2 regions of the Halomonas sp. 707D4 genome follow, and region 1 is predicted to be linked to the other one. Evidence: predicted binding sites of a transcription regulator. Region 1 holds the regulator's gene; the other holds the start of a gene.
The links. The regulator sigma-54, encoded in region 1, starts transcription at its own class of promoters, with help from an activator protein. The targets are predictions, from matches to a motif close to TGGCACNNNNNTTGCTNT.

Region 1 (4,765 bases):
TCGCCTACATCGTCGGCGACGGTCACATCATCGCCAGCGGCAACGCCGAGGCGATCCTCAACGACCAGAAGGTCCGCGAGGTCTACCTGGGCGCCGACTTCCGCCTCTAAGCCGATGCCACTCATAAAGTTCCGCTCGATGGCATGTTTATTGCACTTGCGCCGGACACGAACTCGCACTAGGGTGGAGCTTTACGAGTAACGAGTGGTTCTTCGATGGTCATGAAAGCGTCTCTACAGCTGCGCATCGGTACGCAGCTGACCATGACACCTCAATTGCAGCAGGCGATCGCCCTGCTGCAGCTTTCCACCCTGGACCTCCGTCAAGAAATCCAGCAGGCACTCGATTCCAACCCGCTGCTGGAACAGGAAGACGAATTCGGCGAGCAGAGCGTGACCGAAACGCCGGAAAGCGACTGGGAGGAGAGCATTCCCAGCGAGCTCTCTATCGACAGCGAGTGGTCCGATACCTACCAGGACATGGCCGCCGGCAGCGGCGCCTCGGAAGGTCCGGACTTCGACCGTCAGGCGGCAGGCCAAAGCCTTCATGGCCACCTGCTCTGGCAGCTGGCGATGACTGATTCCTCCGAGCGCGATCACGCCGTGGCCGAAAGCCTGATCGATGCCCTCGATGCCAACGGCTACCTCACCCAGCCGCTGAACGACATTCGCGAAGGCCTCAGAGCCCAGGGCCTTGAGGGGTTGAGCCTGCGCGAGGTGGAGAACGTGCTGCTGCGATTGCAGCAGTTCGAGCCCACCGGTGTCTTTGCCCGCGATCTGCGCGAGTGCCTGATGCTCCAGCTCGCCACGCTCCCGGACGACACCCCGCTGCTGGTACCTGCCAGGCGCCTGGTGCGCCAGTTCCTCGAGGCGCTCGGCAAGGACGACAAGCGCCTGCTCAAGCGCCGGCTCGGCCTCGACGACGAACAGCTCGACGACGTCATCCGCCTGATTCGAAGCCTCGACCCACGCCCGGGCAGCGCCTTCGGGGCCACCAACGACAGCTACATCACCCCGGATCTTGTCGTGCGCCACGACCAGGAGGGCTGGCACCTGGAGCTCAATCCGGACGCCTTGCCGCGCCTGCGCGTGCAGCCGGATTACGCCAGCCTCATCAAGCGCGCCGACAAGAGCCAGGACAACCAGTTCCTCAAGGACCACCTCCAGGAGGCGCGCTGGCTGATCAAGAGCCTGTCGAGCCGCAACGACACCCTGCTGCGCGTCGGCCGCGAGATCATCGCCCGCCAGATCGGCTTTCTCGAGCACGGCGAGGAAGCCATGAAGCCCCTGATCCTGGCCGACATCGCCGAGGCCGTCGAAATGCACGAGTCGACCATCTCGCGGGTCACCACCCAGAAGTACATCCATACCCCGCGCGGCGTGTTCGAGCTCAAGTACTTCTTCTCGAGCCAGGTGAGCGGTCAGGATGGGGGCGACAGCCACTCGAGCACGGCGATTCGCGCGCGCCTGAAGAAGCTCATCCAGGAGGAGACGCCGGGCAAGCCGCTCTCGGACAGTCGGCTGGTGTCGCTGCTCGAGGAAGGCGGCATCAACGTGGCACGGCGGACGGTGGCCAAATACCGCGAGGCGATGGGCATTCCGTCGTCGAGCGAGCGGCGCCGACTGCGCTGAGTTGAAACTTGCCGCCGGGGCTTTGCAACGGCGCAAAAAGGGTTACAATCGAAGTACAGCCCTCGATAAGGAGCACGTCGATGCAAGTAAACATCACCGGTCATCATCTGGAACTGACTGACGCCTTGCGTGACTACGTCAACGAGAAACTCGACCGTATTGAACGCCATTACGACAACATCACCACCGTTCAAGTGACCTTATCCATCGAAAAGGAGCGCCAACAGGCTGCCTGCACGCTGCACGCCGCTGGTGCCGACCTCCACGCCGTCGCCGAGGATAGCGACATGTATGCCGCGATCGACGCTCTGGCCGACAAGCTCGACCGTCAACTGGTCAAACACAAGGAAAAAGCACAAGCTCGCGCCCAGGGCGCTGGCGTGCGTTAAATCGATGACGTTGGAAACCATACTCCCCCCGGAGCGCGTGCTGTTCGACGTGCCCGGGGGCAGCAAGAAGCGGGTGCTCGAGTTCTTCAGCACCTTCATCGCCCAGAACACTCCGAGCCTGGATAGCCAGGAAGTCTTCAGCCGACTGATCGGGCGCGAGCGCCTGGGCAGTACCGGTATCGGCAACGGCGTGGCCATTCCCCACGCCAGAAGCCCGCACTGCAGCGCTCCCATCGCCGGTTTCCTGAAGCTCGCGGAACCCGTCGATTTCGATGCCATCGATGGCGACCCGGTGGATCTGGTGTTCGTGCTGCTGGTGCCCGAAGAAGCCGACGATACGCATCTGGCGCTGCTCGGCCAGGTCGCCACGATCATGAACGATGCCTCTACCCGCGCCCAGTTTCGCAAGTGCGAGAGCCAGCGCGAACTGCTCGAACTGGTCATTGCCCGAATTCGCGAGCAGGGAGACGGCTAGCGCCCGCGACCCGGACACGCCCACCGAAGAGAGATGCCATGCAACTAGTCATCATCAGCGGCCGCTCCGGGTCGGGAAAATCCATCGCCCTGCAGGCGCTGGAAGATCTGGGCTACTATGCCATCGACAATCTGCCGGCGATGCTGCTGGGCTCGCTGGTGGAAGAGCTCGGCCAGCAGGGTGAACGCACGCACCTGGCGGTGAGCATTGATGCCCGCAACCTTCCCGCGGCGCTCGAACGCTTTCCGACGCTTCTGCGCGACATCAAGGTCGGCAATACCCACGTCCAGGTGATCTACCTGACCACCGATGCGCGCATCCTACTCGAGCGCTACTCCGCCACCCGGCGCCGCCATCCTCTGACCCGCGACACCGACATGACGCTGGAAGAGGCGATCGCCAAGGAAGAGCAGACGCTGTTCGGCATACGCGAGCTTGCCGATCTGATGATCGATACCTCGCGGCTGACGGTGCACGACCTGCGCCGGCGCATCACCGACGAGGTTGCCCACCAGCGTCAGGACCAGCTGACGCTGACCTTCGAGTCCTTCGGCTACAAGCGCGGCGTGCCGCTGGATGCCGATATCGTCTTCGACATTCGCTGCCTGCCCAACCCCTACTGGGATCCGACGCTGCGCCCTTTTACCGGCCGAGACGCCGAGATCGCGACGTTTCTGGAAGGCTACCCCGTGGTCGAGCAGATGCGCCAGGACATCCAGGCGTGGCTAGAGAAGTGGCTGCCGGTCTATCAAAACAGTCAGCGAAGCTACATGACCGTCGCCATCGGCTGCACCGGCGGCCAGCATCGTTCGGTGTACCTGGTCGAGCGCCTGGCCCAGCGGCTCGCCGCTTCACAGCGAAACGTCCAGGTTCGCCACCGCGAACTCGGGCTGCATTACAGCGCCGCGACGGCGTTGCCCACGCCATGAGTGGCAGGCGGCGCGCGATCACCGCCCCCACGACTTCATCAAGACACCGCTCGGAAAAGGAACCAGGGTGCCAGAAAGACGCTTGACACTGACCAATCAACGCGGGCTCCATGCACGCGCCGCCACCAAGCTAGTCACCTGCGCTCAGCAGTTCGAGTCGCAGGTTCACGTCTACAAGCAGGCTCAAAAGGCCGACGCCGCCAACATCATGTCGCTTCTGATGCTCGCCGCCCCCTGCGGCACTACGCTGACCGTGGAAGCCCTGGGCCGCGATGCGGAGGCAGCGCTCGACTCGATCCAGGCGCTGTTCGAGGCGCGCTTCGACGAAGACGCCTGAGCGGTCGCCGAAGATAGCAACGACATTTTCTCACCGAGCCCTTCATGCAACTGATCCAGACCGGAAAGTACTCGCGGGTCCATTTCGACGCCGCCCGTGATCTCTTCATCAAGACCTTCCAGCCCAAGCGGTTCGATCGACTGCGCTACCTTCTGCGCATTCGCCCCTACCCGGGACGCAACTTCTCGCTCGTCGCCGCGCGTCTCGAGGCGCTGGGCATCGCCACGCCGACCATCGTCGAGGCGCGTCCCTACCGGCTGGTCACGAAGAACATCCACGGCGTCGCCCTCAGAGAGCGTATCCTCGACTCGCCAGCCCTTCAGGACCAGTACCTCGACGCCCTGATCGCTTTCGATCGTCACGGCATCCACTGTCGCGGCCTGCACACCGGCAACTTCCTGGTGCGTGACGAGACGCTGTTCGCCATCGACCTCGACGCCTACAAGCTGCCCCGCCTGGTGCGCTACTCGCGTCGCGAATACCTCGACTGCCTGAGCCGGTCGCTGGCCGGCGACGAGGCGTTCCTGTTCACGCGCCTGCTCGACCGGCTGGGGCTCGACGAACAGTACCGCCCGCGCCCCTGAGCGAGCCCCAAAAAAAGCCCGCGAACCGGTCGCGGGCATGGCGTGGATCCTGGCTCAGCTGCCGGCCACGGTCATCGCGTCGATCAGCCAGCTGCCGGTGTGAATGCTGCCCCGCGTATCGACATCGTCGCCCAGCCCCTGCAGGCCTGCGAACATGGTCTTGAGGTTGCCGGCGATGGTGAACTCCTCGACCGGGTACTGGATCTCGCCGTTCTCGACCCAGAAGCCCGCCGCGCCGCGTGAATAATCACCGGTCACGCCGTTCACGCCCTGGCCCATCAGCTCCGTGACCAGCACTCCGCGCCCCATTCTCTTGAGCAGAGCCTCCAGAGTCTCCAGCGGCGCCTCGAGGCGAATGTTGCGCGCCCCGCCGGCGTTGCCGGTGGTGCTCATGCCAAGGCGCCGCGCGCTGTAGGAGGA
Region 2 (5,620 bases), on a different contig from region 1:
CACGCCGGCGGGAAGGGGGTCGACGATCAGCAGTGTCGCCTCGTCGAAGCGCGCCAGCGCCTCGATCCCCGTCAAGGTGAAGCCCCACTCGTTGGTGGGCGCCGTCCAGGCATTCTCGATTCCCAGCCGATCCAGCACGGCGCTGTACAGGCTGTTTTGCCCGAACACCCGCACGTGGCGAGCGTCCATGAACTGAATCATGACCAGCGCCGGGGGCTTGGCGGGCATGTCCTGGCGCAATCCGGCGAGCAGCGCGTCGGTAGCGTCGATCAGCGCCTCGGCCTCGGTGGGGCGATGAGTGATATCGCCAAGCTCGCGGGTGAAGTCGAGCACCTCGTTCCAGGTCTGGGCGCCGGGCGAGTAGAGCGCAAGCGACGTCACCGGCGCGATGCGCGAAAGCTTTGGTTCGAGTGCTGCCGCCATGGGGGAGATCAGAAACCCCTCGGGAGCGGCGCGAGCCATCAGTTCGAAGTTGGGCGACTGGCGAAGCCCCAGGTCCGTCACCGTCTCGGGAATGCGCGGCTCGCCCACCCAGTCGTGGTAGGCGGGAACCTGCGCCACCCCTTCGATCGGCGCGTCGATGGCCAGAAGCGTCTCGGCGATGGTCCAGTCCAGCGTCGCCCATTGAGCCTGGGCGGCGCTGAACGGCACGAGGCTGGCGGCCAGCAGCAGGCCACGGGCGAGAAGGGCGGTCAGGCGCATGAGAAGGCGTCACTCGAAAAGTCAGCCGGTATTTAAACGATAATCCTTATTGTTTGCAAACGTGGCAGCGCCCATCGCCCGAGCGCGACGGCTCGGGCGATGGGCGTGGGGTCAGAAGCGGTAATGGATGCTGGCGGTCACGCTGCGCTCGGCGCCGAAGTAGCAGTAGTCGAGCGAGTTGCAGGTGGCGACGTATTCCTTGTCCAGCACGTTGTTGACGTTGAGGCGGGGTTCGATGCCGTCAAGGCCCTGCCGGCTCCAGTCGTAGCCCACCGTGGCGTCGACCAGGGTGTAGCCGGGCACCTTCTCCGTATTGGCGCGGTCGGCGGCGATGTCGGCGTAGTGGCGTACGCCCAGACCTGCGTCCATGCCGTTCAGCAGGCCATCGGTGGGTGCGTAATGGCCCCAGGCCTGAAGCTGGTGACGCGGTGCGTAGATGGCGTTGTTGCCCTGGTTGCCGTCGTCGCTCTTGGCGTAGGTGATGTCGGTGAAGCTGTAGCCCGCCTGCAGCGACAGTGTGTCGGTGAGTCGGGTCTGGGCTTCGAGCTCCAGGCCCCGGGACTCGATCTCGCCGACGGCCCGGTAGGGGTCGGTCGGCTGCTCCTTGGTCGCCACGTTCTGCTGGCTGATGTGGAAGACGGCGGCGCTGAACTGGCTTTGGCTGCCCTCCGGTTGAACCTTTATGCCCGCTTCCCACTGCTCGCCTTCCATGGGGGCGAGCAAATCGCCACGCTCGTCGACGAAGCTGGTCGGGGTAAAGGCGGTGGAGTAGCTCACATAGGGCGCCACGCCGTTGTCGAACAGATACACCGCCCCGGCGCGCCCGCTGAACTGGGTATCGCTGAGCGAGCTGGTATCGTTGGTATCGCGGTCGACGTTGTCGATGTTCACCCAGTCGTAGCGACCGCCGAGGGTGAAGCGCCACTTCTCCACGCTGATCTGATCCTGCAGGTAGACGCCGGTCTGCTCGATCCTGTGGTGCTCGCGCGTCGGGTCGTAGAACACCGCGTCATCCAGCCCGACACCGTAGACCGGCTCGAAAGCATCGAGGGACGGGAAGGCGCCGGAGGGCCAGGAGACCTCGTTCTCGCGCTGCTGATAATCCACGCCGAACAGAAGCGTATGCGCTGCCGCGCCGGTATCGAGCGCCGCTTCCAGCTGGTTGTCCACCGTCCAGGCCTTGAGCGACTCGTCGCTGCCCGAGTAGTAGCGGGTCAGCTCATTGGCATCCGGCGTGCTCCAGCCGAAGCCGTAGACCTGGTTGAGCACCACGTCGGCATTCAGGTAGCGCACCAGCTGGCGGGCGGTGACGTCGTCGTTGAAGCGGTGCTCCAGGGTGTAGCCCAACATCCGCTGGGTACGCTCGTAGGTATCGAAAGCCTCTTCGCCATCGAAGAAGGTATTGCGGATTTTGCGTCCGTTGTGGGGCACCACCGAGCCTTCGAACGGCACGCCGGAGTGGTAGCCGCCTTCGGGCTCGTCCTGTAGATACGCTTCGAGCGTGAGGCTGGTGGCATCGGTCATGTCCCAGGTCAGGCGCGGGGCGATGGCGTAGCGCTCCTCCCTGGCGGTGTCGAACTGAGTGTCGGAGGCGTGAGCGATACCGGTCAGGCGAAACGCCACGCGCTGCGTGTCGCCGAGCGGCCCGGTCAAATCGAACGCGGCGCTGCGCTGGTGATTGTTGCCTACTCGAAAGCGCAGCTCGCCGCTTTGCTCGAATTCGGGGCGCTTGCTGTTGAGCGCCACCACCCCGCCCGGTGAGGCGCGCCCGTAAAGCACCGAGGCCGGGCCGCGCACCACTTCGATACTGTCCAGAAACCAGGGGTCGATCCTCATGGTGCTGTGAGAGTTGGCGTCGCCCATCAGTTTCAGGCCGTCGAGAAACGTGTTGCTCAGGCTGCCATCGGAAAAGCCGCGCAACACCAGATAGTCGAAGCGGTTGGAGGCCCCGACCTGGTTGGTGTAAACGCCGGGGGTGTAGTCGGCGGCGCGCTGAACGGTATCGACCCCGCGGCGCTGCATCTGCTCGCCGGTGATGGTCGAGACGCTCTGGGGTGTTTCCAGAAAGGGGGTGGCGACCTTGGTGGCCGCCTGCTGGGCGGTCACCGTGACGGTCGCAAGCTTGCTCGAGACGGTTTGAGCCTGGGCGTCAAACGACGCCAGAAGAACGGCAAGGGCGACGGGCGCGAGCGTGAGGGAGCGGGTGGGCAGCATGATGGGTCCTGATGGCAAGGCGAAGCGCTGTTTTAGATAATGAGAATTATTACCTTTTGCGGCTCGAAAAAGGTATGCCCAGCGCCAGATTTGCTATGCGCGATGCCACAAGACGGGGTGCGAGGAACCCTTGGCGACGGACGTGCCGATAGCGCTCAGGGCAAGAGACTTGAGGTGTGGGGAGTGACCCCGAAGGCCCGCTTGAAGGCGGTAGCGAAGTTGGTCGCGTGCTTGAAACCGCAGGCGTGGGCGACTTGCTGCACGCTTTGCCCCTGGGCGAGAAGGCGGCGGGCCTGCTCCAGCCGGCAGCGGCGAATATGCTCGAAAAGCGTGTAGCCGTAGAGCCGGCGGAACTTCTGGCGCAGGCTGCTCGTACTCATGGCGGCGTCACTGGCAAGGGTCGCCAGACGATACTCTGCGCCGGGGTGGTGGCGAATGCGTTCGTGCAGCGCGGTCAACCGCGCCCGCTCGGGCGGTGAAAGCCCCGGCGCGGGAGCGGTTGCTTGGCCATCGGGAAGAGCGATGCCGAGCAGTTGCAGAGCGAGCCCCTGCCAGGTCAGGCGCTGGCGCCAGCTACCGGCGGGCAGGTGGGCCATATCGCACAGCGTGCGATGCAGGGCGGTGGGCAGGGCCCAGGTATGCAGGATGTCCTGGCTCGATGGCGCGGGTAGCCCCAGCGGCGCAGTATCCAGCACCGCGAGGTTCACGGTTTGCAGCTGGCGCTGGCGGGGCTGATGAACGACCAGTGGCCGGTCGGCCGCCAGTGAGGCGCAGAACCCTTCCCCGGGGTCCAGGCGACGGGTCTGCTCGCCCAGCGTCAGCGAAACGCTGCCTGACAGCACCACGCTGACGAACCACGGCACGCTCTGACAGGACGACGAGGTATAGCCGCGCTCGACGTCGAGGTTCGAGAGCGTCAGGTGCAGCGAGTCGAGCAGGCGTACGTCGTGAACCTGCCCGCTCGCCACCCACGCCCCTGCCGGGGTGTCGTCGAGGCAGTAGCGAATGCCGAACCGTTGCCCCCATTGATTCAGGGTCTGGTGGCTAATGGCGTTCAAGAGCGCTGCCCCGCATTGGTGCGCCCCTGCGGGGCGTCATCGAACCTTGGTGCATCGGCTCCGGTGTTGGTCTGCTGGGCAAGCCCGGCACCTTCCGGGCTCACTCGCCGAGGTCGGGATTTATTCCGGTGGCGTCTTTGGCGGCCTTGGTGGCGCGCGGCTTGGGCGCTTTCTTGGCCGGCTCGGCGGGAGCGGGCGTTGCCTGCGCTTCGGCTTCCATCGCCGGTGCCTGGGTCGCCTGGGCGGCATCGATGGAGGCTTCCAGGTTGGCCACCTGGCGCTCCAGCGCCTCGACCCGCGAGCGGGTGCGCTGAAGCACGTCCATCAAAATGTCGAAGTCTTCCCGGGACACCAGCTCCAGCCGGTCGAAGGCGCCGCGCATGACCTGCTGCACGCCTTTCTGGATATCCTCCGGGGCGTGGGAGGCATTCTGCAAGCGGTCGCCGATCTGCTGAGCGAGTCGGCTGATGCGGTCTTGGGTCGCCATGGCTATCTCCTGGTACGAACGCATAGAAGTGAACTGCTTGTTCACAAGGATACGCAACGCGGACGAAATACGCATGTTTCCTCGTCCCGAGGGCACGAATTTTTGCTGCATCAAAATGATGCGGGGCGTTTTTCTTTCCGCACCCGGCTGGTGCAAGCCCTCGGGGCCGGTTTCGAAGCTTCGCTCGTCGAGGCTCCCGGGAAAGCCCGTTTCGCGGTCAAGTGACTGATTCCAATGGTCATGAGGGTGAGTGGCACGGTATGCGCATTAGCGAGGCAGTGCATTCGTTCAGGCGGCGCGCCGCTACCCATCCAGCAGGAGAACCGGGATGAAACTCATCACCGCTATCATCAAGCCCTTCAAGCTCGACGATGTCCGTGAAGCACTCGCCGACAACGGCGTGCAGGGCATCACGGTCACCGAGGTCAAGGGCTTCGGGCGTCAGAAGGGGCATACCGAACTCTACCGCGGCGCCGAATACGTCGTCGACTTTCTGCCCAAGGTGAAGGTGGAAGTGGCGGTGGACGACTCGCGCCTCGACGGCGTGCTCGACGCCATCTGCAGCGCGGCCAACAGCGGCAAGATCGGTGACGGCAAGGTGTTCGTCACGCCGCTCGAGGACGTCATCCGCATTCGTACCGGAGAGCGCGGCGCCGACGCCGTATAACCACAACCAACGCCTCCGACGTTTCCACCCTTCATCTTGCCTACGGCTGGTACTGCTCAATACGGCGTTTCAAGACAACGTTTCAATACAACGTTATTCGTACACGGGGAATGACTCATGAATGAAGTAACCGATCTGAGCTATGCGCTCGATACGTTTTACTTTCTGATCTGCGGCGCACTGGTCATGTGGATGGCCGCCGGCTTCTCGATGCTCGAAGCCGGCATGGTGCGTGGCAAGAACACCGCCGAGATCCTGACCAAGAACATCGCGCTGTTCGCCATCGCCTGCACCATGTACCTGCTGGTGGGCTACGCCATCATGTACTCGAGCGGCGAGGGCGGCTTTTTGCCGAGCCTGAGCTTTCTGATCGGCGGTGAGAACAGCGTCGAGGCAGCGCTCGCCGGCGGCGAAGACGCGCCTTACTACGCCATGCGCGCCGACTTTTTCTTCCAGGTGGTGTTCGTGGCGACCGCCATGTCGATCGTCTCC

Region 2: BIS11_RS05695 (P-II family nitrogen regulator) is a predicted target of sigma-54. The motif match lies at 4,713-4,730, and genes of this name have one in related genera.

The regions. Positions count from the first base shown of each region.
Region 1 is NZ_JAMZBD010000208.1:535-5,299, reverse strand. It holds partial or broken gene BIS11_RS10160 (lipopolysaccharide ABC transporter ATP-binding protein) at 1-110, shown strand, start outside; gene BIS11_RS10155 (RNA polymerase factor sigma-54) at 216-1,631, shown strand; gene raiA (ribosome-associated translation inhibitor RaiA) at 1,712-2,020, shown strand; gene BIS11_RS10145 (PTS sugar transporter subunit IIA) at 2,025-2,495, shown strand; gene rapZ (RNase adapter RapZ) at 2,534-3,424, shown strand; gene BIS11_RS10135 (HPr family phosphocarrier protein) at 3,492-3,761, shown strand; gene BIS11_RS10130 (hypothetical protein) at 3,806-4,345, shown strand; partial or broken gene BIS11_RS10125 (metallopeptidase TldD-related protein) at 4,400-4,765, opposite strand, start outside.
Region 2 is NZ_JAMZBD010000086.1:472-6,091, reverse strand. It holds gene BIS11_RS05715 (ABC transporter substrate-binding protein) at 1-702, opposite strand, end outside; gene BIS11_RS05710 (TonB-dependent siderophore receptor) at 814-2,916, opposite strand; gene BIS11_RS05705 (AraC family transcriptional regulator) at 3,072-3,974, opposite strand; gene BIS11_RS05700 (accessory factor UbiK family protein) at 4,075-4,461, opposite strand; gene BIS11_RS05695 (P-II family nitrogen regulator) at 4,790-5,128, shown strand; partial or broken gene BIS11_RS05690 (ammonium transporter) at 5,246-5,620, shown strand, end outside.